4 regions of the Lysinibacillus sp. FSL K6-0075 genome follow, and region 3 is predicted to be linked to each of the others. Evidence: riboswitches for the same ligand, from Rfam matches in the RefSeq annotation. Region 3 holds a riboswitch; each other region holds the start of a gene.
What was found. A riboswitch is a leader RNA that binds a small molecule or an ion and turns the genes downstream of it on or off. The one in region 3 is predicted to bind S-adenosylmethionine.
Positions count from the first base shown of each region.

Region 1 (7,679 bases), 1.4 Mb from region 3:
AGATTTCCAAAAGCTGATGAAAGCTTTGAATTCTACAATGGAGCTAGCCGCAGAAGAAGGGGACGACCGTACAGAGGATTTACTCAATGCGATGTATCAGTCTCTTGAAAAGCATACATGGATGTTAAAAGCCTTTCTTGACAAGTAAAAATGAAACGTTCAGCATGCTGGAGAAGAAAGCCTCTCTAGCATGTTTTTTTCTGCCCTGAACGCTTTATGTCAAATCAGCAACATAGTTTAAGGCATCATAACAATTATTACAGTTTCATAAAACGGGTTTGCTTGTGTGCCGTGAGGGTAATTTTCTAGTAAGCCATACAACTTAGGAGGAATTGAACATGATGAATGAACAAAATCCAAAAATTGAGGTGGCCCATACAAGGGATGAAATGCTTCACATTTTAGAGCATATGCGAATGGAAGGTTATCACCAAGACGATATCCATATTATTGCGAGAGATCCCCAACAGTTTGAGGATGTAAAATGGGATGCCGATGTGCAAACACATGAGGCTGGAAATTGGGTAGACCAATTCAAATCTTGGTTTACAGGCGACTCAGCTGTTACAGAGGGCTTAAAACGATTTAATCTGTCAGAGGGACAAATCGCTTACTATGCACATCTTGTAGAACAAGGAAGTATTGTCCTATATGCAGAACATGAGGATGATGTTGATACGCTTCAAACCTATCCAGAGACAGCGGAAGAGCAAGAGGAGCGTTTAAGAAATCAACAGCGTATGGCAGAGGCAGAGCAATATAGAAGATTTTTATAAAGAGAAAAACAGAGTGATCCCAGTGATCACTCTGTTTTATTGTATGACTTTTTCTTGTGCGTCTTTCTTGATAAAGCGTAGGGCATGGAAGTGCTCTAATTGAGCCACTAAATTCCCAATAAGAATGAAGCTACCACCAATCGCTAATTTCATAGTTAAGCCTTCTCCGATAAACATCATGGCAAACATAGCGGCAAAAATAGGCTCTAAGGAGAATATTAGACCTGTATGTGTAGCAGAAGTATACTGTTGTGCAACAGTTTGACCAACAAAGCAAAACGCACTACAGATGATGCCAAGCCCTAAAATAGCAATCCAAGATGTTGTGGAATTTGGCAATGTCGGTGTTTCGAATAGAAATGTTAAGCCAAGCGCATAAATACCAGCAAAGCCAAGCTGATAAATTCCGTATGAAATGGATTCTACATTTCGTGTGAATGAGCTGTTTAAAAGTAAATAAATTGAATAACATACCGCAGCAATTGCTACTAATAAATCACCTGTATGGAAAGTGAATGAGCCATGTGCTGTTAAGACGGTAATACCAATCATCGTACAAATGATCGCAAAGCTAACTGCTCGAGAAGGTAATTTTTTTTCAATAAAGCTGCTGAAAATCGGCACTAACACGACTGTTAGGCTCAAGATGAAGCCAGCATTTGAAGCAGAAGTAGACTGTAAACCAAATAAACTTAACGCGAACACAATGAATAATAAAAATCCTTGAATAGCCGCATATTTTAATGTTTTACCATTTACTTTGATCATCCGTTTGTAAAAAATAAGTCCTGCTACGAAAAATGCGATGATACAACGCAATGCCACCACATTATAAACTGCCAATGTTTCTAGCCCCATGACCATAAAGGTATAAGAGAGCCCCCAAAACATTGTGACAATAACCATCAATACATTTGCTTTTCCTTGGATACTCATTATGTTCACCTACCATCTGTGTACTAAAACAGTTTTTATACTAAAAATTACTATATATCTTGTATTGTGATTAGTAAAACGAATGTTTATAATGAATAGGATTAAAAAAATTCATGTATATAGAGGGATTGCGGATGAGCTTAGTTAAATACGAGATTTTAACAAAGGTGGCAGAGGTGGCAAGCTTTACAAAAGCAGCTGATGCACTAGGGTTAACACAGTCTGCTGTGAGTCATGCCGTGTCAAGTTTAGAAAAAGAATTTGGCTTTGCTCTCATTCATCGAAGTCGTGTAGGTGTAACATTAACAAGTGAGGGACAAACGATGCTAAGGGCAATGCGTCAGGTTTTGGATGCGCAGGAATTATTACAGCAGGAAGCAGCTCATATTCTTGGCGTGACACGTGGTAAGGTTCGAATTGGTGTAATTTCAAGTATTTCTTCGAATTGGATGCCAGAAATTGTTCGGATTATGGATAATCAATTTCCAGGAATACAGGTGGAGTTACGAGAGGGAGATTACTATGAAATTGAACAATGGCTTTTAAGTGGTGAAGTAGAAGTCGGGTTCTTGAATGGTCAAAAGTCAGAGCAATATCAATTTACTGAGTTACAACAAGACCCATTATTATGTATTGTTTCGGATAAAAGTCCCTTATTTGATAAGACAGAAATTGATATCGTAGACCTAGAGGATATGCCATTTATTATGACTTCCTATAAAGGGACAAATGATGTCAAGGTGCTATTAGAGCAATATCATATAAAGCCGAATATTCGCTTTGAGCTTTCTGAGGAGGTAGGGATTCTTTCTATGATTTCACATCATTTAGGGATTAGTATTTTACCCCAATTGGTTATTCAAAATTTACCACCAACATTGAAAGCGATTCCATTAAAGCAAGGTGGCTACCGCACCATTGGGATTGCTATGAAACACCATGCTTCACCCGTTACAAAGAAATTTGCAGAGATTTTAAGCGCTTGGTTAAATGAACAAAACAGCTCCCTACGATAGTCGCTATTGAAGCATATCCTTACATTACGTTAAAATAGTATTTGTATATATTTCAGAAAATAGGTGAGTGTATGGGGACATTACAAGGCAAAACCGTACTCATTACAAGTGGGGGAACACTTGAAAAATGGGATCGTGTACGAGGGCATACGAATTTATCAAAAGGCACAATGGGCTGTTATTTAGCAGAGGCGGCGCTGGCTGCTGGCGCTAACGTAGTATATATGCATGGTTACTTTGCACAGCTCCCAGAAAACCACAACAAAATGACATTGATAAAATTTGAAGGCATAGAGGATTTAGGACAAAAGGTGTGTCATGCTGTCCAACAACAAGTCGATATCGTCATTATGGCTGCTGCTGGCTCTGATTGGGTCATTGACAAGGTGTATGATCAATCAGGTAATTTAATGGAGGAGGCGGGGAAAATGCCTTCCGACGAACCACCTATTATTCATTTTAAAAAGGCGCCAAAAGTGTTAGGACAAATCAAGGGCTGGCAACCAAAGGTAACATTAGTAGGCTTTAAGCTCGAAGCGACGGATGATGAGGAGTTCTTGCTAGCTCGCGCAAGACTGCGTATGGAAACAGCCAATGCTCAATTTATGGTAGCAAATAGCTCCCAGTCTTTATACGGAGGGGACGAGCCTCATTGGATCGTGCCTGCTGAAGGCCAACCAATCAAGGTGATGGGGAAGCAACAGACCGCACAAGCTTTAATGGCCTGTTTACAAGAACAATAAAATCAAGAACTGTGCAGAGGCTATATTTCTGTGCAGTTTTTTTCTTTGCTTCTGTGGTTAGATATACTGACATAGCATACAATACGGTAGGATTATGTGTGAATAGTCTATAAAATTCTCACATTGCATAGTATTCAACTAGGTTTTCTAATATTTTGTATTGACATTCCTATAGCAGAATTATAGAATTATTTTCAAGAAACGCAGTACTCTTATCAAGAGAGGTGGAGGGACTTGGCCCAATGAAGCCTCGGCAACCGAAAAACAGGTGCCAAATCCAACAGATGGTGTCTGAGAGATAGGAGGGGCTATCAATCAGTTTGATGCGTTGGCCTCTTTATGATCAATAAGGATAAAAAAGAAGGGGTGTATCGTATGGCTCAGTCGGTAAAAGTAGATGATAAGAAATTAGAGGCAATTGCGAAGGCGATTCAAAATCTTGAATTTGGTGAAGTGCATATTACGATTCAAGATGGTGTGATTGTGCAAATTAATAGGCTTGAAAAGCAGAGATTTCCGCAGAAAAAATAACAATGATTTCAGTAGAACTTATGTCAAACGGCCACCTATAAGCATGAAGGATTTCCTTTGCTTACAAGTGGCCCTTTTTTTGTGTAAAGGCTAGCTATAAAAGCTTTTTGGTATAGGACCGATATGACGGCGATGATAAAGTAAAGGCTCTTTTTGAGCATTTGTAATGTCTATTACCTGCCCAATAAAAATGGTATGGTCGCCAGCATCAATTTGCTGAAACGTTTTACATTGTAAATTAGCTGCTGTATCATGTAAAATCGGTAGTCCAAAAGAGGAAGTTGACCACTGTGCTTGTGCAAAGCGATCAGGGATTTTACTTGCAAATAGTGTACATAAATGTTCTTGATCACTCGCTAAAATATTGACCGCAAAATTTGGCGCAGCCGTAAAATAAGGATGGAGCTGAGATTTTTTATCGAGTGACCACAAAATAAGGAGCGGGTCGATTGAAACAGATGCAAAGGAATTGACGGTTAAGCCAATAGGTTTTGTGTCATGACATGTCGTGACAACTGTTACGCCTGTAGGATAATTACCTAATGCTAATTTAAAAGCAGCTACTAAATCTGTCATTCAAATCACCTCTTTATGAAATTAGTGAACGGAGTTTGTAGGTAAACGAAACTTTTTTTCATATCCTACTAGTAACTCCTTTTCTTGAGTAAATTTTAAACCAATCAAACATACAGGTAAAGGTAATGGGGAAAGAAAGGGGAATGGCCATGACTTTATATTTTGATCATCTGGTTCATCAAGTGGAATCACCAGAAAATATAAAGGTTTTCTTCAATAAACGAAATGTCCATACAGTGAATGGTGGGCAGCACACGATGTGGGGGACTTATAATACGTTAAGCTACTTTGGCTTAAGCTATATTGAACAAATTGCTATCTATGATCGTGATTTATTTGAGCAAGCGGCACAATACCCATATTCCCTACATTATACGTTTAAACGTGATCAAGAGCGCCAGGGATTTTCTCGAATTGCCCTGCGCACAAAAAATATTGAGGAAGAGGGTCGGCGCTTGCGAGCATTAGGCTATGAAGTATATGGGCCAGATGCATGTAGTCGAACAAGACCAGATGGCACTGTTGTAGAATGGAAGCTACTGCATTTTGGCAAGCCAGATCTTCCAATCGATTTTCCATTTTTGATTGAATGGGCGGAGGAAGATGAAGAGCGTTTGGCTCAACTAAAGGCAAGTGGTGCCATTGATGTAAAACAGGCTATAACGATGGAATCCATCCAATTCTATGTCAAGGACATGCAGGCAACCGTTCAGCTGTGGCAACAGGCGTTGCAGCTACCAGAGCCTGTGCAATATGAGCAGTATATGTCACTACAGCTACCGAATATGCGTTTAGATTTCTATAAGGAAGAGAGCGCAGTAGCCATGACACTCGGTCATGTCAAAGAAGGACCATTTGGCGTGACATTAAAAGATCCAAAACGTACAAAGGAAACGTTAGTTTGCCCAGGCGCTTTTTATTGGATAAATCGATAATGAGAAAAATCCACTTCATCAGAGAAGTGGATTTTTACATGTTGCTGAACTAGAAGAAAAAGACTTTTTCATAAGGCGAGAGGTTGATTTCCGTTCCGCCAGCGTCCTTTCCAGGGGGCGTCCGATGAGCCGCTTCACTCACTTACGTTCGCTCCAGGGTCTCCTCTGTGACGCTAATTCCCCTAGGAGTGACGCTGGCTCCACTCCAATCAACTTGCTACAAAAGTTGACTTTATTAATCTTTCATCATTTCCATAGTGTAAAGTAATTAGTCACGACAACCACTAATAAGTGAAAACCCTTCATTTGTATTTGTAAATAACTTTACTAAAACGATAACACTTTTGTGGATTAGAGTGGAAGGCCATTTGATTAGTAAAACCGGCGAAACCCTACACGGAGAGTCAGCGTCAAGCAAGTAGCCTGCAACGGAATTCTATTTTCACCTTCCTATTCGATAGAAAAATCCACTTCAACAGAGAAGTGGATTTTCGTTGCCTATTATTATTCTATCGTCATTTTTTTCGGTGATTCTGTACCTGTATACCAATCAAATTCAATTTCAAATGAATGCTTGTCGCCCTTTTTTGTATAGGAGTATTCGATTTTGAGCTGCTCACTAGGGCTAACAACAGTTGGCTCTGTGCCTTGAACAAAAGTGAATTCACCATTCTCTTTAAGTTTCTTTGCAATCATTTCCAGTGTCGCCGCAAATTCTGCTACACTTTGTCGTTCTTTATGCTTCAAAATAACTTCTGTCATTGGTTTATTTTGTTTTTGCATCGAAATCCCTCCTTACGTATTGTTACTTCTATTATAACATGGAAGGGTCACTAAGTTTTTTTAACAACACAAAAAGCGGATGGAGGAAACGATCCTTTTCCTAATCCGCTGCTAATCTGGAACTACACGGATAGCCCCATTCTGCTTATAGTTTTACAACATTTGATGCTTGGGGTCCACGATTGCCTTCCACAACATCAAATGAAACCTTTTGACCTTCTTCAAGTGTACGGAAGCCTTCCTCCTGGATGCCCGTAAAATGAACAAATACATCTTCGCCATCATCACATTCAATAAAGCCATAACCCTTTTCATTATTGAACCACTTTACGATCCCCTGTTGCATAAGCATTCGCCTCCAATGCGCTTGAATGTAAAATAAAGTTAACTAAGTCGTGCTATATTGAGAAAATGTGAAAAAATTGCATTTTCTCTTAGAACATACAGGAATTGAACAAAGTTGTCAATCGATTGTCGAAATGCTCGTATGTCTGGCTTTCTTTTTTTTTACAATTAATACTATAATGGAAATGAACAACATAGAAAGTAGGATGCCAAATGACAACGAAAAATCAACCATTATCAGATTTAGAAATCGCTAGTCAAGCAGTGATCAAACCTATTACGGAAATTGCCAATGCTGCGGGTATTCCAGACGATGCCCTTGAGCAGTATGGACGCTACAAAGCAAAGATCGATCCATTAAAAATTACAGCTCAGGGCGAGGATGCAAAGGTTGTATTAGTCTCAGCCATTAGTCCAACCCCAGCAGGTGAAGGGAAGTCGACGGTAACGGTAGGACTGGCAGATGCCCTTCATCAATTAGATAAGAAAGTGATGGTTGCTTTACGTGAACCATCATTGGGTCCCGTAATGGGCGTAAAAGGTGGAGCAACTGGCGGTGGCTACGCACAGGTAGTACCGATGGAGGATATTAATTTACATTTCACTGGTGACCTTCATGCGATTACAACAGCTAACAATGCTTTATCTGCATTCATTGATAATCATATCCATCAAGGGAATGCATTAAACATTGATCCACGCCGTATTATTTGGAAGCGTGTAATGGACTTAAATGATCGTGCCCTTCGTAAGGTAGTGGTGGGATTAGGTGGTCCTGTTCAAGGCATGCCGCGCGAGGACGGCTTTGATATAACAGTTGCCTCTGAAATTATGGCGGTATTCTGTTTAGCAACAAGCATTGAGGATTTACGCGAGCGCATTGCAAGTATCGTGATTGGCTATACTTTTGAGCGTGAGCCTGTCTTTGTGCGTGATTTACAGGTAGAGGGTGCCTTAACACTATTATTAAAAGATGCCTTTAAGCCAAACTTAGTTCAAACATTAGAGGGAACACCTGCCATTATCCATGGTGGTCCA
Region 1 is NZ_CP151947.1:1,849,717-1,857,395, forward strand. It holds gene MHB65_RS08870 (DNA starvation/stationary phase protection protein) at 1-148, shown strand, start outside; gene MHB65_RS08875 (general stress protein) at 339-776, shown strand; gene MHB65_RS08880 (DMT family transporter) at 813-1,712, opposite strand; gene MHB65_RS08885 (LysR family transcriptional regulator) at 1,847-2,728, shown strand; gene MHB65_RS08890 (phosphopantothenoylcysteine decarboxylase) at 2,800-3,471, shown strand; SAM riboswitch class I at 3,681-3,776, shown strand; gene MHB65_RS08895 (YezD family protein) at 3,847-4,002, shown strand; gene MHB65_RS08900 (flavin reductase family protein) at 4,093-4,578, opposite strand; gene MHB65_RS08905 (VOC family protein) at 4,728-5,513, shown strand; gene MHB65_RS08910 (amphi-Trp domain-containing protein) at 6,018-6,296, opposite strand; gene MHB65_RS08915 (cold-shock protein) at 6,442-6,642, opposite strand; gene MHB65_RS08920 (formate--tetrahydrofolate ligase) at 6,855-7,679, shown strand, end outside.
Region 1: another riboswitch for S-adenosylmethionine. It lies ahead of MHB65_RS08895 (YezD family protein); the one in region 3 lies ahead of MHB65_RS01960 (O-acetylhomoserine aminocarboxypropyltransferase/cysteine synthase family protein).

Region 2 (7,679 bases), 1.5 Mb from region 3:
TCATGACCTCTCTTTAAGATATCTTTCACAAGCTCTGGCTCCTGAGCAACACGCATCCCCTCCAAGAAAAAAGTCGCTTTCATATCCGATTCATCTAACTTTGTTAGTAATTGCTCCATAGTTTCGTTATCTGCGAAGCCATTAAATGTTAAGGCAACTTTCGACACGACAATGTCGGCATGACTAATTAAATCACTCATTGTACCATCAGATTTTTTGATTTTAATAGAAGAATCAACTGGATGAATCGTTTCTTTGGTAGCGGGGTGACATCCCGTTAGAAGTAATAACATAAGCAGACTACAGATTTTAAGTAGTTTCATTTCCAATGAATTCCCCTTATAACTTGTGATAATTTTTATTTTCAAACACAAAATTGGTATTACGTGTATCAAAAATTAAGGAAGCCTGTTGATCAATTAAAGAATAATCAATTTCTGAATGATTCGTTAAAATTAACACTGCATCTGCATGTTGGACTATTTCTCCTGTTAATGGAACTGTATTTAAAAGGGATTGTTGTACAGAGAATGTTTGAATAAACGGATCGATAATCTTTAGTTCACACTGACTATCTAATAACTGCTGGATAACACGAAGTGCTGGAGATTCACGTGGATCATTTATATTAGGTTTATACGTAACACCAATGACAACAATCGTTGCCTTACTTAGTTCTTTATTTTGTCTACGTAAGTAATTTTCTAGTCTATTCACAACAAAGCTAGGCATTGAATCATTGACTTTGTCTGCTGCCTCAATTAATGTTGCAGAGATGCCATGCTGTTGCCCAGCCCATAATAAATATTTAGGATCTACTGGAATACAATGTCCCCCTACTCCAGGTCCAGGTGTAAATGGCATAAATCCGTAGGGCTTTGTAGAAGCTGCTTGAATCACCTCCCAAACATCGATATCCATTTTATAACAAATCTGACTTAACTCATTGACAAGGGCAATATTAATTTGTCGAAACGTATTTTCCAGCAATTTCTCCATTTCAGCTACTCTCGGACTCGACACAGTATATATACTGGTATGAATGACTGTTTCATAAAAGACCTTTGATACTTCTAGACATGCTGCTGTTATTCCCCCAACCACTTTCGGTGTATTCGAAACGGAAAACTTGCTATTTCCTGGATCTATACGTTCTGGTGAATACGCTAAAAACAAATCATGACCGATGACAAAGCCATTTTTTTGTAAAATGGGCTGAACAAATTCTTCTGTTGTCCCAGGGTAAGTTGTGCTTTCTAAAATAACGAGCGCATTGGTTTTAATATTTTTTTCGATGTCATGCGTTGCCTCTTTTATAAATGACATATTAGGCGTTCCATCTACTGCTGTAGGTGTAGGCACACAAATCACTACTACGTCAACTTGCGAAAGTTTGGCAAAATCATTAGTTGCTTCAAATCGACTACTTTTTATGATTCGCTGTAAATTTTCTTTAGGTAAATCAGCTATATAACTATCCCCCTCCTGTATCTGTCTGATTTTATCTTGATTTTTATCAAACCCTATAACATGAAAACCACTTTGTACAATCTCAACAGCAAATGGCAGCCCCACATAACCAAGTCCAATAACCCCTATAGTCGCAGTTTTTGTTTTGATTTTATTCGATAAAGCTGAGCTTCGTGATTGCGTTTTTATTTTCATAAAAAATGACTCCTCTATCTAAAACAATTTTCAACTTCCAACGGATTTTAAAGATTTTTGAGCAATGATTTATTGATGGTAAGCGTTCTACAAAGTAATTGAGTATTTCTCATTATCATTTTGATCAAACTCCTTTCATTGCTACCGACTTCCTCATGATTTTTCCGTGAAAAACGATTAATCAAAACCTTCAACAATTTGCTAACGTTTATATAGTACTAATTGAAACTAAACAATTTCTAAACATTTCGAAAATACATTATAAAACGCCTATTTTTCTCAAAATTCGACAATATTAGTGCAATAATTCACATTATATTTATCAATAAATTCATAACTACTAGTTCATGCTAAATAATAAATAAATGCAAAAAATCCCTTAAGTATCACCAATACTTAAGGGATTACATAAAAAGGTATGTGAGTCATATGACTCACATACCTTTTTAGTGTTGAAAAACAAAACAGTCAATTGAAAGGTAGAAATGGATTTCCGTTGCAGGCTACTTGCTTTCCTGTGGGCGAGCGTCGAATCGCTTCCTCCGCTACCGCTCCGTGCAGGGTTTCGCCTGTCTCGCTATCCCACGGGAGTCAAGTAGCCTTCCACTTCAACCCACTAACTTTTTAGCAAAGGTTTTCAAATAAAGTGAAGGTGCTCACTACTCTTTATGAAGAGGTGTTGTCACGCATCACTTCTCCACACTGAAAATAAGAGCTTATCCCCTCTAAGAATACAGATAATAGGCGATTTGATTATGAAAAAAAGTAAAGACACTTTGCAGAATGGTTGATTGGAGTGGAGCCAGCGTCACTCCTAGGGGATTTAGCGTTACAGAGGAGACCCTGGAGCGAACGGAAGTGAGTGAAGCGGCTCATCGGACGCCCCCTGGAAAGGACGCTGGCGGAACGGAAATCAACCCCTCACCTTGCAAAGTTGCTTTTTCTGGCGTTGACATCATCTTTTTTCAACAACATGAAGGTGTTCACTACCCATTTCATTGATGGTTTCACTACTTCACATTTAAAATAAGAGCCTATCCTTTCTCTATAAATAGAAATAATGCGTTACTTTCAATTTCTTTGATAGTTTGACGCATGGGCTGAATAAACGTCCTTTAAAGAGAACAACAGGATCAATACTAGAAAGACCGTTAGCAGTAAAGGTTTTCTATTAAAGGATAGATAAATGAAAAATCAATAGCAGTCTCTAGTTTTCGCCCTAAATGATCTGTAGGAACTAAATGATCAATCGTTAACTTTTCTAATTGGTCACGGTCATTGGTTTGATTCTTCGTCATCATGGTTGATCACCTCGAAATTTTACTTTTTATCAACATATGAATAAGGAGTTCTTTATGTAGAAGTTGATTGGAACGAAGGGTGGCGACTCCTGCGGGAAAATCGAGATCCTGGACTGAGGGAAGCGAGGGAAGCAGCTCGACCCCGCCCGCGGAAAGCGTCCGCCCTTCGTTCCAATCAACGGCTTTATTTTATTTCATTGTAAAAGAAAAAGACTGCAGGCAAACTCAAAATTCATTGAGTTTGTCTACAGTCTGGATAATTATTTAACTGGTACTACTGCACCTTTCCACTCTTCTAAAATGAAGTCTTGGATTTCTTTAGATGTTAATACTTCTAATAATTTTTTAATTTCAGGTTTTGTTTCATCACCTGCACGTACTGCGATGATGTTAACATATGGAGATTCTTTATCTTCAAGAGAAATCGCATCTTCGATTGGGTTTAGACCGTTATCGATGGCAAAGTTTGAGTTGATCAGTACTGCATCGCCTTCATCATTTTCGTACATTTGTACAAGCATTTCTGGTGCAGTATTTGCATCGAATTTAAAGTTTTTAGGATTTTCATCAATATCTTTTAATTCTGCTGCTGTTTTATCAATGCCTTCTTTTAATTTAATTAAGCCTTTAGCTTCTAATAATGACAGCATACGACCATGGTCAGATACTGAGTTAGAAAGTAAAATTGTTGCGCCCTCAGGTAGGTCTTCTAACGTTTTATATTTTTTTGAGTAAATACCGATTGGTTCAATATGAACGCCACCAGCATTGACAAAATCATAGCCATTGTCTTTGATTTGTAGTTCTAAGTAAGGAATGTGCTGGAAATAGTTTGCATCAATTTCTTTTGACTCTAAATCTTGGTTTGGTAGAACATAATCTGTATACGTTTCAATTTCAAGGTCGACGCCTTCTTTAGCTAAAATCGGTTTTGCTTTTTCTAAAATAACTGCGTGCGGTGTATTAGAAGCACCTACTTTTAATGTTACGTTTTCTTTACTATCTGTTTGATCGCCAGATGCTGATTTTTCATCTTCTTTTTTATCTGTACCGCAAGCTGCTAATGCTAGTACAAGTATTGATAAAAATAATCCTGCTAATAACTTCTTCATTTATGACACTCCCTTTTATTTGTTTAAAATATGTTAGCGGTAAGAACCGGAATAACCTCAATTTTCTTTCTAGCGTTTATCAATTCTCTCAGTAAATAAATCACCAATCCATTGAATAATAAATACGACTACTAAGATCAAAATAGTTGCCATTAATGTCACATCTTGGCGATTTCGTTGGAAGCCGTCTAGGAACGCTAGGTTACCAAGACCACCTGCACCGATAATTCCAGCCATCGCAGTATAACCTACAAGGGCAACAGCCGTTACAGTGATACCAGAAATTAAAGCTGGTAATGATTCAGGGATCAATACTTTCCAAATAATTGTAGAAGTTTTTGCCCCCATTGAACGGGCTGCTTCTATAACACCTTTATCAATTTCGCGTAACGCAATTAATACCATACGAGCATAAAATGGTGCTGCACCGATAATCAATGCTGGTAACGCCGCATTAGCTCCTCGAATTGTACCAAGTAAAAACTTCGTAAATGGAATTAATAAAATAATTAATACGATAAATGGAATGGAACGGAAAATATTAACGAGTGATCCTGTTAAAAAGCTAACGATTTTATTTGCCCATAACTGATTGGGGCTAGTTAAAAATAGAACGATACCAATGGCTAACCCAAGAATAAATGTCACAACCGTAGAAATAGCTGTCATATACAATGTTTCATACGTAGCTTGCCACATATTTTCCCAGTCTACATTCGGAAAGAGATTAGTTAGCATTTGCAATCACCTCCGTTTGTACTTCGACTGTATTTAAATAACGAAGGGCTTCAGCCACGTTTGTCTTCGAGCCATCAATTTGCACAATCAGTGTACCGTATGCACCATTTTTTGTTTGTGAAATATTACCATGAACAATACTTACTTCTACATCAAATTGTTTCACAAGATGTGAGATAACAGGCTGTTCTGTTTTTTCACCAACAAAAATCAGTTTGACAAGTTGTCCAGTTGGATAGTTTGTTTTGATTTGTGCCACCGTATCCTGTGTTTCCTTTGTGTCTGTAATTTGAGATACAAACTTTTTGGTAATGGCCGCTTGTGGTGCTTGGAAGACTTGTAATACCTCACCACGTTCCACAATTTCGCCTGCCTCCATCACCGCTACACGATGACAAATTTTGCGGATGACATGCATTTCGTGTGTAATCAGGACAATTGTTAAGCCTAAGCGTTCATTTATATCAACGAGTAAATCGAGAATGGCATCCGTCGTTTCAGGATCGAGTGCCGATGTCGCCTCATCACATAGTAAAACTTCTGGATTATTCGCTAATGCACGGGCAATCCCTACACGTTGCTTTTGTCCACCAGAAAGCTGGGATGGATATGCCTTATCACGTCCTTCTAGGCCTACAAGTGCAATTAATTCCTTTACACGTGCTTCACGTTGAGCCTTTGGAAAACCAGCGATTTCTAAAGGGAAAGCAATATTTTCAGCCACTGTTCTCGACCAAAGTAAATTGAAATGCTGGAAAATCATACTTACCTTTTGTCTAGCTGCTCGAAGCTTTTGCCCTTTTATCGATGAAAATTCTTGATTGTTCACCGTTACTGTTCCTGTTGTCGGTTTCTCTAAACCGTTTAATAAACGAATCATGGTACTTTTACCAGCGCCACTATAGCCGATAATGCCAAAAATTTCACCTTTATTGATGGTAAGGTTGACGTCTTTGACTGCCGTTAATTCGCCATTTGCTGTTTTGTATTTCTTTGTAATATTTTGAAGCTGGATCATAGCGAATACTCCTTTTCTCATATAGAAAACCCCTTCACTCACAGACAAGTAGAAGGGGTCACGTATTATACGTTAAACCGTTCTCTCATCTTTCAAAGAAAAATCTTTGGGTGATTTGGCACCTTTTCACATTGTGATGGTTGCCGGGCTTCATAGGGCACTTCCCTCCGCCACTCTTCATAAGAGTTCGATATATTTAATGTTTTAGTAATATATTTGATACTTTACCACGCTAGTAAAGTTCAGTCAATTGATTTTTTTAACAATTCATATAAAAATGGTACGGATTGAAAAGCATAAATCTTTTCTGTCACTTTTTCGCCATCACTGATGAGTAGACATGGAACACTTTCAATTTGATGCTCATAGGCTATGTGTTCCAAAAAATTGATATTCGCTTTGCCAATTTGTAGCTGTGGCAGTAATTGTTCAATAATGGACATCATTTTGGATGCCACTGCGCACGTTCCACACATTGGTGTATATAAATAAAATGCAGCTGTCTCTCCCGACTGTTGGGCCGCTGCCCACTGCTCTGTTGACCATTCTTCCATTTTTCACGCAACCTTACAAAATATATTCATTATGGATTGAGAAATGTGCACGCAGTAAAATCATTGCTAACACTTTTCTTGGTGTTGTCTCTACTTCCTTGTACGTTGGCATTGTACGAAGGTGCTCAGCTTCTGGATAATGTCTGTCCATTAATGCACGTAGCTTATCACCAGAAGTATCTGCATCAAAAAAAGTAAATAGCTCACAGCCCTCGTAGGGATCAAGTAGTTCTTCTAATTGATGCACACCAATTGTGCCGTTCGTACATAGTATTGTAACATTCTCATTTAAAATAGGCTCAATTTGTAGCTTATCTGAGCGTCCTTCTACTATCAAGCATTTTCCCTCGAACATTACGCCACCTCCATTTAGAGATCCCACTTATAAGTCATTATATAACAAAAAACGCCGGTAGTTTCCGACGTTTTTTGATTATGGCTTGTCTTATTCAGCGATCATTTCTTCGTATTGCTCTGCTGTCATTAGTTTCTCAATTTCTGATGCATCAGCAGGCTCAACAACGATCATCCATGCTTTTTCATATGGTGATTCATTAACGAATTCTGGGCTATCTTCTAAATCTGCATTTACTTCAACTACAGTACCTGAGATTGGTGCGTATAATTCAGAAACAGTTTTTACTGATTCTACGCTACCGAATGGATCATCTGTTTTGATTTCGTCGCCAACTTGTGGAAGCTCAACGAATACGATATCTCCTAATTCAGATTGTGCGAAGTGAGTAATACCAATACGTACTTTTCCATCTTCTACTTTTACCCATTCATGTTCTTCAGAGTATCGTAAGTCTTTAGGTGTGCTCATGCAAAAAACCCCTCCATAAATATGTAATATATTCACTTTCAGTTTGCCATACTTCTCCTATAAATACAAGGTTAAATACGTTATTTCCAAGCTTGCTCAAAATCTGCTTCTTTAAAACCTAAAGTAACTTTTTTTCCATCTGTGACGATGGGACGTTTAATTAACATACCGTCGGAAGCAAGTAGCTCAAGCTGTTCATCCTCAGTCATTTCCGCTAACTTGTCTTTTAAGCCAAGCTCACGATATTTCATGCCAGAAGTATTAAAAAACTTCTTCAAAGGCTGTCCACTAGCTTGCCAAATAGCTGTTAATTCTTCCTTAGTTGGCGGTTGCTCTGCGATATGTACCTCTTCATAGGAAACCTCATGCTCATTTAACCACTTCTGTGCCTTTTTACATGTTGTACATTTCGGATAATGGAAAAATTGAATCGTCATTACAATGCTCCTCTTCTGTCTTTTTCTG
Region 2 is NZ_CP151947.1:3,926,735-3,934,413, forward strand. It holds gene MHB65_RS19555 (polysaccharide deacetylase family protein) at 1-323, opposite strand, end outside; gene MHB65_RS19560 (nucleotide sugar dehydrogenase) at 340-1,665, opposite strand; partial or broken gene MHB65_RS19565 (IS5/IS1182 family transposase) at 2,730-2,966, opposite strand; gene MHB65_RS19570 (MetQ/NlpA family ABC transporter substrate-binding protein) at 3,227-4,078, opposite strand; gene MHB65_RS19575 (methionine ABC transporter permease) at 4,148-4,816, opposite strand; gene MHB65_RS19580 (methionine ABC transporter ATP-binding protein) at 4,806-5,834, opposite strand; SAM riboswitch class I at 5,917-6,020, opposite strand; gene MHB65_RS19585 (thioredoxin family protein) at 6,077-6,388, opposite strand; gene MHB65_RS19590 (hypothetical protein) at 6,402-6,743, opposite strand; gene gcvH (glycine cleavage system protein GcvH) at 6,834-7,214, opposite strand; gene MHB65_RS19600 (arsenate reductase family protein) at 7,295-7,651, opposite strand.
Region 2: another riboswitch for S-adenosylmethionine. It lies ahead of MHB65_RS19580 (methionine ABC transporter ATP-binding protein); the one in region 3 lies ahead of MHB65_RS01960 (O-acetylhomoserine aminocarboxypropyltransferase/cysteine synthase family protein).

Region 3 (7,679 bases):
AGATACTATCGATCCCAATCACTTCTACATCTGACCAATCTGGTTGCTCTCCAAAAGCTAAGGCACTTAAAATCATTAATTTTTTAAATGCATCCTGCCCAGATATATCATTATATGGATCTGCTTCAGCATAACCTAAGCCTTGTGCCTCTTTTAAAGCTGTTTCGAAAGACCAGCCCTGTGCACGCATTTTTGTTAAAATATAGTTACATGTGCCATTTAAGACGCCTTGTATACGACTTACATCATTTACAAGTAAAATATTTTTCATTGTTTTAATAACAGGTACACCACCAGCAGTAGTAGCCTCATAGCCTACAAAAACGCCATTAGCTTTTGCAAGATCCTGCAACTCTAAACCTCGTTTGGCAAACATCACTTTATTGGCTGTAATAACATGACATTTATGTTCAACTGCTCGCTTTAAATAACTGTATGCAGGCTCTTCGTTAACAATTGCTTCAAACACAACCTGCATACCTGGTTCTGCTAAGACTTCATCCATGCTTGTTGTCATTAAATGTGCTGTTCCTGGCACACGTTCGCGACTAGCATCTGTCACTAAAATCTTCGCTACCTCTAATTCAATACCTAATTTATTTTTTAGCTCTTCTCGTTTTTCATTTAAAATATGGTAGATCCCCTGACCTACCGTTCCAAATCCTAAAATCGCTGCCTTTATAGTTGCCATTCTTGTTATTCCCTCCAACTTACATTCCGCAGTTTCATTAAAGCTAATTCTCCATGGGGTTGTGTCATGACTATTTGACACCCACCGCAGTCTTTAGCCAACAACTCTTCTTTGTATGAGTTTCGCTATTTCTATATGTGTTGGAACACATACAAATTCAAATAATTCAAAATTTAACTTAAAGAAAATTGTAACGCAAATACATACATTGCACAAGAAAAATCTTTCTAGGAAGGACATTTGTTTTCTCTAGATGTGCAAAAGAAATCGGTTTCATTCCCTTTATTATACGTTTTATTAATCATTCTATAAGATTTGAACAAATATTGACTATTTACATTTCAATATACGAATGTCTTTCTTCTATTATATATATGTATGCTCGGACATTCATAACAATCCCTTTAAAGAAAAAACTCATTCCCTGTAGCAGCAGAGAATGAGCTTAAATATATGAGGGGGTTTTAACTTGCTTTTGAAAGCAATTGATAACGATATTGTGCTAAAGCTTGTTGAACAAGACTAATTTCTTCTTCTGTAAAATTTGGTATTGCATACGTACGTTCCACTAATTGAAATGTACCATACTTTAAGTAAATCTCTGTCGCAGGAAGTGAGATATGGCTCACACCGTACTGTTCATATGCCTCAAATACTTCCTTAACAGTATAGTCTTCCTCTTCAGCAAAAACATGTTCTTGAAATGCTGTATGACCAAAGACTTGCTGCCATTTTCTTTCGACTGATGTAAGAAGGTGTTGAATGGACTTATTGTTGACAAAGACATGCCCTTCATTTAGCTCATATATTAGATAGGATACAATGTTTTGTGCACTATAGATATTACCCATTTTAAACACTCCTTTATCATCAGTTTTTTTGGGAAGAGCAGTTACTGGCTAGGCAACTGCTCTTCTATATATTCAAAAGTGGGGGAGCACTTATGAAAACATTTACCTTTTTTAACAAGAATTTTCGTACCCTTAACTTATTTCCTAGTATATAACAAGGATTTAATTAAGTCAATAATACATATAAAATTACTTGGTATTATTTTTTATAAGGTTCTGATAATTAACGGATGTAGCAATTGGTTGATGTAGCAACGTTTAACGCATTACCAAATGAGGCCAATCGAATGAGAAAATACGTAAACGCTACAACATTCTTCCCTATGTTCTAAAGCTTAGGCTTCTACTGTTTGTTCAGTAGTTGTTGCCTGTGTAATGGCTTGATCTAAATCAGCAATAATATCCTCTATTGCCTCTAAACCGATGGATAAGCGAATGAGCGACTCGGTTACACCAGCTTGAACTAATTCGTCTGCTGATAGTTGCTGATGTGTAGTGGAAGCAGGATGAATAATTAATGACTTAGCATCACCTACATTTGCTACATGTGAAAATAGCTTTACGCTATCAATAAGCTTTCGCCCAGCTTCACGTCCACCTTTAATGCCAAATGTAAGCACTGAACCGAAGCCATTTCTTAAATATTTCTTTGCCAATTCATGTGTTGGAAAATCTTCCAGGCCATTATAATTTACATACTCCACAGATGGGTGGTTTCGTAAATATTCAGCCACTGCCAATGCATTTTCATTGTGTTTAGGGATACGCAAATGAAGCGTTTCTAAACCTTGTAATAAATTAAAGGCAGCATCTGCACTTAATGTTGGACCAAAATCACGTAATAATTGTACGCGTAGCTTCGTAGCAAAGGCCGCAGAAGCTGTATCAATTCCATAACGTAAACCATGGTAAGAAGCATCTGGTTCAGTAAAACCTGGGAATCGACCACTAGTCCAATCAAACTTACCAGCGTCTACAACAACGCCCCCTAAAGTTGTACCATGACCACCTATCCATTTAGTTGCTGAATGTACTACAACATCTGCACCGTATTCAATAGGTGTAGAGCCGTAAGGAGAAGCAAACGTACTGTCAATAATTAATGGTAGACCATTATCATGTGCAATTTTAGCTACTGCTTCAATATCTAAAACCTTTAAGCTTGGATTACCATACACTTCAGCAAAGACTGCTTTTGTTTTATCAGTAATCGCCGCCTTGAAATTCTCTGGGTTTGTTTCATCTACAAAAATCGTTTTAATACCATAGTTTGGTAATGTGTTAGCAAATAAATTATAAGTACCACCATATAAAGAACTAGCTGCTACTATCTCATTACCAGCTCCAGCTAGATTTAAAATGGAAAATGCGATAGCTGCTGCACCAGATGAAAGTGCTACTGCTGCTGTTCCACCTTCCAATAAAGCCACACGTTTTTCAAACACATCAACAGTTGGATTGGTAATCCTTGTGTAAATGTTCCCTGCTTCCTCTAGGGCAAAAAGACGTTGCGCATGAGCAGTGTCTTTAAATACGAAAGCAGTTGAGCGATAGACAGGAACTGTTCGAGAACCCGTCACTGGGTCTGGCTCTTGACCGCCATGTAACAGCAATGTTTCTGGTTTAAAATTTGTCATTGTGTACCTCCAAATGGTTATTTTTTTTACGATGGTACCGGAGATGAGGAGGATTTTTCTGTAGAAAACAAAAACCCTCTTCAGCTAAGAAGAGGGTTGCGGTTGCAAGTTTTCCTCCCCTTATCTGCCAGATCCAAGTAAGAATCTGTAGGAATTAGCACCTTAGTAAGCTCGTTACTTACTGGTTGCCGGGCATCATAGGGCCTATCCCTCCGCCGCTCTTGATAAGAGTATGAGATTCAATTTCCATCGTTGTTACACAGTATAAACATAGAGTTTTTTTCTGTCAACATGTAAATTTTATTTTTTCCGAAACTTCTGTCTGCTCTTATACGTAATATGAACGCATACACTATTTTAGAAAAAAATTTGAGAGGAGGATTTTTATGGTAAAGGCCGTGATCACTTTTCTTATTATTGGCTATTTAATTGGCTGTATTCACGGCTCTAAAGTGGCACAATTTTTATCGGGGGTTGATTTAAAAAAAGCGGGCCACGGCAATGCCGGTGCCTCTAATGCTACTCTTTCCCTCGGCTGGAAATATGGCGTTTTAGTAGCCCTCATCGATATTGGCAAAGGCGTTGTAGCTATTATCGGTGCACATTTTTATCTAGCGGACGTCACTCATTTAACAGAAGAACAAATATGGCTGCTTACCTACATTATGGCTGCTGGGGTCATTTTAGGTCATAATTTCCCTTTCTATATGGGCTTCAATGGCGGAAAAGGAACTGCCTCCATTATCGGAATTTTACTTGCTGTCGATTGGAAGATTGGTTTATTTGCACTTATTTTATTTGTTATTTTATCCTTTGCAACAAATTATTTAATTGTTGGTGTTCTAGAGTTTTATCTCGTTTTTTGTACAGCCACTTATTTATGGATTCCTGGCATTGGCCCAACCATTATAGCTGTTCTTCTTTTTGGCATAGCCATCATCCTGCACATAGAAAATATTAAACGTTTAGTCAATGGTACAGAGCCTAAAGTAACTTCTGCCTTTAAGAAAAAGAAATAATATTTTTATGGATATTTTTGTATTTTTTGTGACCATGTATTTTCTCTTTATCTACTCATATTGCTGTAAAAAACACCTATTCTGCGTAGTTTTTTTTCTACAATAAAAAAGATATATTCTTATCTTAATAAAACATTATCCAGGCCGATGTTATGGATAATAATCGTCATTTTTATCGTAGAAAGGATGAGAAAATATGTCTTCACCAAATCAAGAAGCTTCAAAACGTAATTTAAAGCCACTATGGATTGGCTTGGCCTTCGCTTTACTGATTATTATTACTTTTTTACCTAATAACGGTGATTTACCTATAGCTGGACAACGAGCTTTAGCCATCTTAGCTTTTGCAGTCATCCTTTGGGTAACAGAGGCCGTTTCATATCCTGTTAGCTCGGCCATGATTATTGCACTTGTAACTGTTTTACTAGGACTCGCTCCATCAATGGATGATCCTACCACAGAGCTAGGTACAGCAGGCGCATTAAAATTATCCTTAAGTGGATTTAGTAATTCTGCTGTTGCTTTAGTAGCAGCCGCTCTTTTTCTAGCGGCTGCAATGCAAATTACCAATCTACATAAACGACTTGCTCTTTGGATTCTTTCACTGGTAGGAACCAAAACAAAAGCTATCGTATTTGGCGCCATTTTAGTTTCTATCGTCCTCGCATTTTTTGTTCCTTCTGCTACAGCACGAGCTGGCGCAGTAGTGCCAATATTGCTTGGAATGGTTGCCGCATTTGGTTTACCACGTGATAGTCGGCTCGCTGCCTTACTAGTTATTACTTCCGTACAAGCCGTTTCCATTTGGAATATCGGCATTAAAACGGCAGCCGCTCAAAATATGGTTGCCTTAAATTTTATTCAAGAGCAATTTAATGTAGATATTTCTTGGGGTGCTTGGTTACTCTACGCTGCCCCCTTCTCGATTATTATGTCTGTTGTCTTATTTTTCATTATGATCGCTTTAATTAAACCTGAGACTAGCAATATCGAAGGTGGTAAAGAGGTCATCAAAAAACAGCTTGCAGCGCTTGGCCCATTAAAAGCTCCTGAAATTCGCTTAATCATTACATCCTTAGTTTTACTATTTTTCTGGGCAACTGAAGGGAAGCTGCATCCATTTGACACGACCACAGTCACAATTATTGCCATCGCTATTCTATTAATGCCTAAAATCGGTGTGTATTCATGGAAGGAAGTTGAGCCTCATATTCCATGGGGAACAATTATCGTCTTTGCAGTAGGCATTATGTTAGGAACCATTTTACTGAATACAAAAGGTGCTGCATGGTTATCAGATAAAGTTTTTGGTTCACTTGGACTAGATACAATGCCTTTACTAGCAACCATCGCACTCGTAACTTTATTTAACATTTTGATTCATTTAGGCTTTGCAAGTGCAACTAGCTTAGCATCAGCACTTATACCTGTGTTTATCGTGTTAGCCTCCACATTAACAGCTAATGTGGATCAGGTTGGTTTTGTTATTGTGCAACAATTCGTCATAAGCTTTGGCTTCCTATTACCAATTAGTGCACCACAAAATATGCTTGCCTATGGTACAGGTGCCTTTACAACAAAGGATTTCTTGAAATCTGGGATTCCATTAACCATTATCGGTTTCCTTCTCGTTCTTTTGTTCTCTGCAACTTATTGGAAATGGATTGGATTACTATAAGTCGCTGATAATCTCAGATAAATTAACATGTAAAAAGCCTTGAAGGCACAGATTAACTGTCCTTCAAGGCTTTTAAGATGAAATTTTATTGTTTCGTGAAAGCAGGGTCCTTCATCGTACCGTTTTTCGCATAATTAACATGCCATGAAAGTGCTTTTTCTAGGTTATGTGGTGTATGATGTCCACCCGTTGCCTCATTGGCATCATTAAAGTACTGCCACAGCTGCTCCCGATAATCAGGGTGTGCACAGTTATCAATGATAAGTCCCACTCGTTCTTTTGGAGCAAGTCCTCGTAAATCGGCTACGCCCTGTTCAGTTACAATGACATCAACATCATGCTCTGTATGATCAACATGCGAGACCATTGGGACAATACTCGAAATATCTCCACCCTTAGCGTAAGACTTTGTCACAAATATCCCTAAACGTGCATTACGTGCAAAGTCACCAGACCCTCCGATACCATTCATCATCTTTGTACCAGAAACATGTGTTGAATTAACATTGCCGTAAATATCTAATTCCAAGGCTGTATTCACTGAAATTAATCCGAGTCGACGGATAATTTCAGGCTGATTTGAAATTTCTTGAGGACGCAATACTAATTTATCAGCATATTTTTCAAAATTCCCATAAACACGGTTTCCTACTTGCTCAGAAAGGGTAATAGAAGTAGCAGAAGCGAAATTTACTTTTCCTGCATCAATCAATTCAAATACTGCATCCTGGAGAACTTCTGAATAAACTTCTAAGTTCTCAAACTCAGAATCTTTAAAACCTAGCAATACAGCATTTGCTACTGAGCCTACCCCAGATTGAATTGGTCGCAAACTTGTTGTTAAGCGACCTACTTTAATCTCTTCACGCAGGAAATTTAATAAATGATTAGCCATAACATCCGTCTCTTCATCAGCAGGGACAATAGTTGATGGTGCATCTAATATATCCGAAATAACGATGCCTTTTACTTTATCTAAATCTAGTGGAATTCCAACTATACCAAGACGATCAGAAACATTCTGTAAAGGAATTGGATCACGTTTTCCTTGTGGTGCAGGTACGTAAATATCATGTATACCCTCTAATGCATCAAGCTGTGCTACGTTTAATTCAATGATGACTTGGTCTGCTTCTTGCACAAAAATCGGAGAGTTACCAACTGAAGTTGTAGGAATTAATAAGCCTTCTTCTGTAATTGCAGCCGCTTCAATAATCGCAAAATCAATTGGTCCTATAATACCTTGGCGGACAAGCTCAGCATTATGAGAAAGATGGGCATCCACAAATGTGATGTCACCACTATTGATTTTATTACGAATGCCAGCATCTGCTTGGAAAGGACCGCGTTTACGAATGACCCCTGCTTCTGCTAAGTATTGGTCTACCTCAGGGCCAAGTGATGCACCTGTAAAGACATCTACTTGGAAATTCTCTTTTTTCGCTTTCTCTACAAGTGCAAGAGGTACAACCTTTACATCGCCAGCACGTGTGAATCCGCTCATCCCTAATACCATGCCATCCTTAATCCAAGATGCTGCTTCTTCTGCTGTTACAACCTTGCTTCGCAATTGTTCATGGCGAAGCTTTTTCGCTAATTTTTCTTCCATTCCCTATTCCTCCATTCCACTTTATTTTGTTCAACTCGCATATTTGGTTCCAGTAAATCTGTGACGTCCATCAGAGGCTATATCTTTATTCTAGGAGGATTTCATCGCCTAATAGCTAATGCTGTATAAACATTTGCGAATAAAGATAATGTAATTTTTGGTAGTACAACCAAATAAACAGTCGCTTCTATAAT
Region 3 is NZ_CP151947.1:406,842-414,520, reverse strand. It holds gene MHB65_RS01970 (homoserine dehydrogenase) at 1-691, opposite strand, end outside; gene MHB65_RS01965 (hypothetical protein) at 1,156-1,542, opposite strand; gene MHB65_RS01960 (O-acetylhomoserine aminocarboxypropyltransferase/cysteine synthase family protein) at 1,878-3,179, opposite strand; SAM riboswitch class I at 3,297-3,410, opposite strand; gene MHB65_RS01955 (glycerol-3-phosphate acyltransferase) at 3,566-4,198, shown strand; gene MHB65_RS01950 (DASS family sodium-coupled anion symporter) at 4,395-5,876, shown strand; gene MHB65_RS01945 (succinate CoA transferase) at 5,962-7,485, opposite strand.

Region 4 (7,679 bases), 740 kb from region 3:
CTTGGTGAGACCTACACACGGTTATTTAATGTCATGCATGAAAAGGGTTATGAGCTAGGCCAATATGTATACGAGGAATACATTTATGATGCCGTAATGAAAAATAGAGAAAACGAGTATGTAACCAAAATTATGATGGAAGTAAAAAAAGTGAAATAATTCACAGGGACTTAAAGTTTAGGAAATTTGGTAGTAATAAAAAAACATCTCCGTTTGTGAAGGGAACTAGCACAAATGGAGATGTTCGAATGCTATTTATAGTGATACGTACTTGCCCTTACATGGTTACGTTGAATTTGGTTAAACCACGCATGATCCTTTTCTTCTTGTTTTAATGTACCAACAATGGAGGAAGAGCAACTTACGCAAATTTTAGCTTGTGTAATCTGCCCACATCGTTCGCAAGGGGCTCCTAGATTAGGGAAAATGGAGTTCTTTAATTTCCCTGCTTTTACCCATTTGTAGAGCAATTCGGATGATACGCCTGTTAAAGCGACAACTTCATCGTTTGTTAAGTAGCGATTATTTTTTCTTAATAAAAAATGATGTAACTCTGAAAATATATCCTCTTCTCTCACGTCAATTTTCTTTTGAAATAGCAACATAACTAATCATCTCCTCGTCCCATTAATTAATGATTTCATTAATTGTTATAGGTTGTTCATCATATTTATAATTTTCCCAACGATTACGTGCAAGCTTGCGATATTTCGCCGAAACATTTCGATCAGCGATTAAGCGTGAAAATCCTTTTTTAGCTTCAGGGATATCACCAAGTCGAAGGCTTAATTCAGCATGTAAAAACTGAATTCTCTCTCCACCTTCTTGATTTGAGGCAAAGGATTTACTATAAAAGTCTCTAGCTGCAAAAAGGTAGCGCTTTTCGGATTCTTCGTCATTTTTTAATCGATAGAGCCAAGCAATTTTTAGAGCGAAATTCGCCATTAAAAGAGCTTCCTCCATTGATGCACGGGATACTAAATAGGCGAGCTTAAAACTGATAATGGCATCATCAATTGTACGTTCCTGACAGATATCCATAGGTTTCTGGAGCTCTTTAATGTATAGTTCATCAATGAGTAGCATGAAAGGTCCATATGTCCGTGTCATAGATTTATGATAGGCATAGCCACAATGTGGACACACGGCAACTTCATACAGCAAAGGGTTTAGGCCATCATAAACAGGCATGAAATCCGTTTGTTCTTCGATAATTTTATATCGATTAGGGCGAACTTTATATGTTGTAAACTGCTTTTTGCAAAATTTACAATCTACACTACTTTCATAGTAGTAAATGTTAAATGCCATAAGAATCAACTCCTTTGCGTGCTCTAGAATTTTATTTCTTTTGTTCTATTTATACGTAAGAATTTATCGTTCAATGTATTTAAGTGATTATCTTTTATTTTAACAATTTTGAGTTCTTTGGTATACTCCTTTAGAATTATTAAAATAAAAATATTCATGGATTTATTAGTTAAATATTATTATAAATACGCTTGTAATAGTTTTTATCGGTGTTGCGAATGGAAGTTATATAGTTTGCTGAAAGTTTGTCAAAATACTTTCACATATTTCATGGAAAAGAAATAATAAACTTGATTCTTGTGGTTCTAAATTACTATTTATGTAGGGGGACTCAAAATGAAATATAACATCGTGTTTTTTGATGTAGACGGCACATTAATTAATTATGAGGATGGCTGTGTGGAAGAAAGTACAAAACAGGCTATTCAGCTATTGCAAGACAAGGGAATCCATCTTGTAGCGGCTACCGGAAGACCTTTATCCATGTGCTCTGAGTTAAAAGAGCTGGGGATTGAAACCTTTATTACAGCAAATGGAGCCTATGTGAAACATAAGGATCTTGTCATACATAAAACACCCATTGCTAAAGATATTGTCCAAAATGTACAGGCTTTTGCGCAGGAACAACAGCATAGCCTAACATTTTTTACAGAGCAACTGTCCATGAATAGCATACAAAGTCCAGTAGCTTTAAGAGCGATGCAAGAAACTTTATCTTTACGGGATTTTCCACTTGTAAATGAAACAATTGTAGATGAAGAGGTTTTTCTCATGTGTCTATATGCAGATGAGCTGGCTGAAAAAAGATATGCTAGCCAATTTTCGAATATATTTTTGCAGCGATGGCATCCTTATATTGTGAATGTATTACAGCAGGATGTTTCGAAGTCATTAGCTATTAAAGCGGTACTGGATTATTTTAACATTAGCCCTGAGAATGCCATTGCCTTTGGCGATGGGGATAATGATATTGACATGTTAGAGTATGTAGGGTTAGGGATTGCCATGGGAAATGGTAGCACAGCTCTAAAAAGTGCTGCCAATTTTGTTACAAAGAAATCTACTGATGGCGGTGTCAATTTTGCTTTACGTCAACTTCAAGTCATTTAGAGTGCTGAGGTTAGACTGTCATGAAACTTATATAGCAGGTCGATTTTAATAAATTTTAGGTGGGATGATTTATGGCACAACACGTGCAGTCTCTAATTGAACATTACGGATACTTTGGGATTATCGTAATTCTAATTGGAGGCATTGTTGGGTTGCCACTTCCTGATGAGGTCTTTTTAACTTATGTAGGCTATAGTGTTTACCGAGAAAGCCTTGAACACATTCCTGCCTTAGTCAGTGCAATGATTGGTGCAGTTGGAGGCATTACTTTAAGCTACTATATCGGTTATCGTTTTGGCTTACCGTTATTGCAGAAATATGGCCCTAAAATTCATATTACAGAGCAAAAAATTGATTTTACGAAAAAGATGTTTACAAAAATTGGACCTACCTTATTATTAATTGGCTATTTTATTCCTGGGGTACGTCATTTGACAGCATATATTGCAGCTATTAATAATTATCCTTATAGGAAGTTTGCGCTTTTTGCCTATACAGGTGCATTTATTTGGACGTTCACATTTATATCATTAGGAAAGATGCTTGGGGAGAAATGGCGATTTGTTGGATACTATTTAACCCATTATAGTATCTATCTCATCCTATTGTTTATTCTAGGAATGCTTATTGCTTACTTTTTATTCAAAAAAAGAAATGGACAAAAATAAAAGTCGGTATACGCTATACCGACTTTTATGTTATGGCAAAATAGCAAATGAGCGCACAGGGAAGCCTGATGCTTTTTCTGGCTTAGGTACGATATTGAAGATGATAGCACCCTTCGCAGGTAGCTTGTCCAAATTAGTCATTAACTCAATTTGATAGGTGTCTTGTTCAAGCACGAAATATTCGCCATCTAGCTTGCCATTTTTACGAAAATCAGCGGCAGAGTCCGTATCGAATGTTTCATGACCAATTGCGCTTACCTTGCGTTCTTTTAGTAAAAACTGTAAAGCCTCTAAACCCCAGCCAGGGATGTGGTTATGTCCTTCTGCATCCTTATTACTGAATGCCTCCTTATCTGGCCAGCGCTTACTCCAATCTGTACGTAATGCTACAAATGTTCCTGCTTCAATTTCTCCATGCTGGGCTTCAAAATCACGAATATCTTCAACACTTAATGAAAAGTCATGGTTGCTAGCAGCCTCTTGTGATTTATTAATGACGACAAGGGGAAGAACGAGTTCTTTTAGTTCTAATTCTTCTAAGTACCGAGTGTCTCGTACAAAATGAATAGGTGGGTCGATATGTGTGCCATATTGACCAGGGAACGTAAATTGTTGGGCAAAAAAACCATCCTCATGAGAGAATAATGTTTCAAATTTAGCGTCCTCAAACATAAAAAAATGTGGTGAATTAGGGCCGAATGTATGTGTTAAATCAACCCATTGTTTTGATTTTAATAATTGCAAAGCTTGTAAAAGTTCATTAGACATCAATTTCCCTGCTTTCTGTTGAAATTAGTGGTAAATAAAAGGAGTCCCCTTATAGAAGAGGACTCCTGCATTAACAACGGTAGTTCTTCTTCTCATCTTCAAGGCGGATCATTTTGCCAATTGGAATTAGCACCATACTGTTGAGCTGGTTGCTGAGACTTCATCGGGCCAATCCCTCCGTCTCTCTTGATAAGAAAAGTGATATAAGAATTTTCAGAAATAACAATACAAATACTTTAGCATAGTTTTTTATAGTTTACAAGTTCACTAGGGATACAAGGTTAAAGTTTTTTCACCAATTTAAATTTAAGGTTACTCCACAACAATCATGATCAATAAGACGTATTCTAAAACTATCTGGTGTATAGTTTGCTTCAAATTTCATCGTGATGCCTGTTGATGTGATTAATCTATCAACCTCTGTTTTATTTGAAAGCTGTGCAGCATTCATTAGATCATGTGCAAATTGTTGGGAGCTATCAATTTTATCCGTAAGTAATTGAGCTTGCTGCATCATCGCCTTTATCCGTGTAGCTGAAATTTTCAATTTATGTGTGTCGACAGGTGGAAAGGGATTAGTGGTCGGCATTGCTAAATGTTGAGGAATAGGTCTTACGGCAAGCTGATGGACGGATGGCGACGTTGGATAATGATAGGGATGAACAAAGTACGGATAAGGATTGTAATACAATGTAATTCCTCCTATCCTATAGCTGATATCTTATCTTATGTAGCCAAATGGCTTTCGGTGTTACTTTCAGTATCAAGTTTGTCCTAAAACATTGAAAAAGGAAGCTATAGTGGGCTTCCTTTTTGTTTAGCCTAGGATATTCAAGACATCATCAATTTTTTTACTATGTGATAAAATGCCATAATTCATCCATGTTAAAAAGTCTACTTCATAGACACATTTACTTTTAACTGCGGCTAGGTTTTTCCAAGTGGGCGTTTTTAAAATAGCACGTTCCTCATTTTCATAAATAGAATGTTGTTTATCAAATGTAATAAACAAGTGATCTGCGTCTAATTGCAGCAATTGATCAAACGTCAGTTGTGCTTTACGTTGATTGTGCGGAATACTCCATACCAGTGGATGTGGCATTAAACCTAAGTCACGATATAAAATGGGCCCCGTATAGCCACATTCAGGACCAGCGTATAGGGTAATGCCAATGGCTGAAATACGGAGAAATGCCACACTTTGCCCATAAACGGATTTGCTAAGAATTTCTTTTGCTTGCTGTACCTTATCCTCATATTGTAGGACCACGTCTTGCATCAAGGAGGTCTTTCCTGTTAAATCAGCAATTTTAAATAAAGTAGATTGCCAGTTCTCACCAGGATGTGAGATATGGCAGACAGGAGCTACCTCATTTAAATGATGAAAGGATTCCCAACGCTCCACACCAGAATCTAGCATAATTAAAGTTGGTTTATAGTGAAGAAGTCGATCCATTTCTCTATTTTGTACATCAATATCTGGCACTTCTTGGAGACCTAAATAGTCTTGTTTTCCCCATTTTGAATGACTGAATTGAGCAATTGGCGTAATCCCAAGGGCGACAAAGAAATCTTCTAAAAATGGTGCAAATACACGTAGATTGCTGCTTTGATTTCTTCGATATTGCCCTGGAGAGATGCCGACCTGTTCTTTAAAACGACGATTGAAATAATACTCATTATTAAATCCGACAGACTGACTAATTTCAAATACTCGATCATTTGTCGTCATTAATAATTGCTTAGCTTTTTCAAGACGAATGTTATTTAAATAGTGAAGAGGGATTTGCCCCGTAATCTCTTTGAAAATGCGGGTGTAATTCCATCTTGGTACATCGGCTAATTCGGCCAACTGCTCAACCGTCCACTCTTTTTCAAAATGTTTATGTAAGTGGTTAATGGACTGCTCAACAGATTGGCGATCATTTTTTTGCACCTGCTTGGGTATAGCTTGATGTAAGAGCAATAACATCAGCTCTTGAAAGTGCACATGCTGCTCAAAAATCGTATGCTCATCCTCCGCTAGGCGGTTTTGATAAATGGCTTCTAGCAGTCTGTGACATTGCGAAACGGGGAGGAGACGTTGCTCTTTAACACGCGTAAAATGGTTAGAAATAGTCTGATTATTACTGAGATAGACAATGTTGAATTGTAATTGATAATAACATAGGTGCTTGCTTTGGATGTGAATACTAACCGTGTTATTGGGCGGTATCAATATGCACTTTTCTTCACTAAGATGTATGGTGTTAGGATCTATTTCTAGCTTTCCACTGCCACTCATTACGATGAAAAGTGTATAGAAATCACTACTAATCAACTGCGTGTTTGATGATTGAATTGCATAAGAGATATTTTGTAACGTATAAACATGTGTTAAGTTACCCATTGATGATTCACCCCTTTATGTTGAATTTGAAGAAAAACACAAAGAAAGCCCTCTTAAGAGCTTTCTTTTGAACATTATTTTACGAACCATTTCTCTAGATCATCATACTTTAGCAAGTTAGCTGTGATGGCACCTGATTGCCAATATGTTCGATCAGCAATATAGACATGCCCATTTTTTACAGCAGGTAGTGTTTTCCATAGTGTACTATCTAACCATTTAATTGCTTCTTGGTTTTCTTCAGACTCCCAAGAGCCGTTTGAAGGGAAAAGGATGATATGATCCGCATCTAATTCTGGAATAGCCTCTTCAGATAAAATCTCGTGGAACTCTGTCATGTCACGGGCTAATGGATGTGGTGTTAAGCCTGTCTCTGTGTAAATATAGCCAGTATAGCGATTTTTAATGCCAAATAACGCTAATGTATTATCTGCTACATTTAGACGTACAACAGCAACTGTTTCGTCTCCAATAGACTTATCTAAGTCTGCTTTTAAATTGGTTACACGTTGCTCATATTGATCAACCATTTCTTTTGCTTTATCCGGAATATTTAAAACATCCGCTATAGTTTTCACGATTTCACGTGGATCTTGTAGAATATCTTCTTTTAAGCGGTAAGTAGGCGCTATCTTCGAGTATTCTTCATACTTTGCCTTATCCGCTGCACCATCTACAATGATTAAATCAGGCTTAGCTTGTAGTAATGTTTCTATACTACCAGTAATGTCGAACTCAGGAACATCTAATCCTAAATAGTCTTGTTTACCCCAGGATGGGTGATACCATTGCACTACAGGTTTTACATCCAAGGCAGTTAAATAATCTTCCAAATAGATAGCAGCTACACGCTGTGGGTTTGTAGGGATTTCTACTTTCCCAAACTCATCTTCTACAATTCTTGTATCTTTAGTTGATTGTTCCTCTTTAGCTGTATCCTCTTTTACTTCATTTGAGCCACAGGCACTTAATACGAACATTAGTGCAAATAAAACTACAAATGAAAAATATTGACCTCTACGCATTGCTATTCACTCCTATAAATTTACTAAAACAATAAGAATATCATTTTAATTCAGAATGATAATCATTCTCGTTTGATTCAAGTAAATTATAGGACACAATATATCAACAAACAATACACAATCTCTACTTCTTTTTTATACAAAATGAAATTTGGCTTCCTAATGTTTTTTTATTATCGAAGATTAACCATAATAATGTAACAATCGCTGCAAGCATAACCATTAAAAATCCATACAGGGGAGTATGTGCTAATGATTGATGGCGAATAATAAAGCCTCCAATATATGATCCTAAAAATATACCAATGTTGAAGGCGGAAATATTTAATGCAGAAGCCATAGAAATAGCTGATGGCACATATTTTTCAGCCAGTAGCACAGCATATAGCTGCAATCCTGGTACATTCA
Region 4 is NZ_CP151947.1:4,682,662-4,690,340, reverse strand. It holds gene MHB65_RS23590 (MerR family transcriptional regulator) at 1-159, shown strand, start outside; gene MHB65_RS23585 (hypothetical protein) at 252-605, opposite strand; gene MHB65_RS23580 (DUF2225 domain-containing protein) at 628-1,311, opposite strand; gene MHB65_RS23575 (Cof-type HAD-IIB family hydrolase) at 1,648-2,421, shown strand; gene MHB65_RS23570 (DedA family protein) at 2,493-3,089, shown strand; gene MHB65_RS23565 (cyclase family protein) at 3,120-3,857, opposite strand; SAM riboswitch class I at 3,947-4,053, opposite strand; gene MHB65_RS23560 (hypothetical protein) at 4,150-4,548, opposite strand; gene MHB65_RS23555 (helix-turn-helix domain-containing protein) at 4,675-6,246, opposite strand; gene MHB65_RS23550 (ABC transporter substrate-binding protein) at 6,321-7,271, opposite strand; gene MHB65_RS23545 (MFS transporter) at 7,396-7,679, opposite strand, start outside.
Region 4: another riboswitch for S-adenosylmethionine. It lies ahead of MHB65_RS23565 (cyclase family protein); the one in region 3 lies ahead of MHB65_RS01960 (O-acetylhomoserine aminocarboxypropyltransferase/cysteine synthase family protein).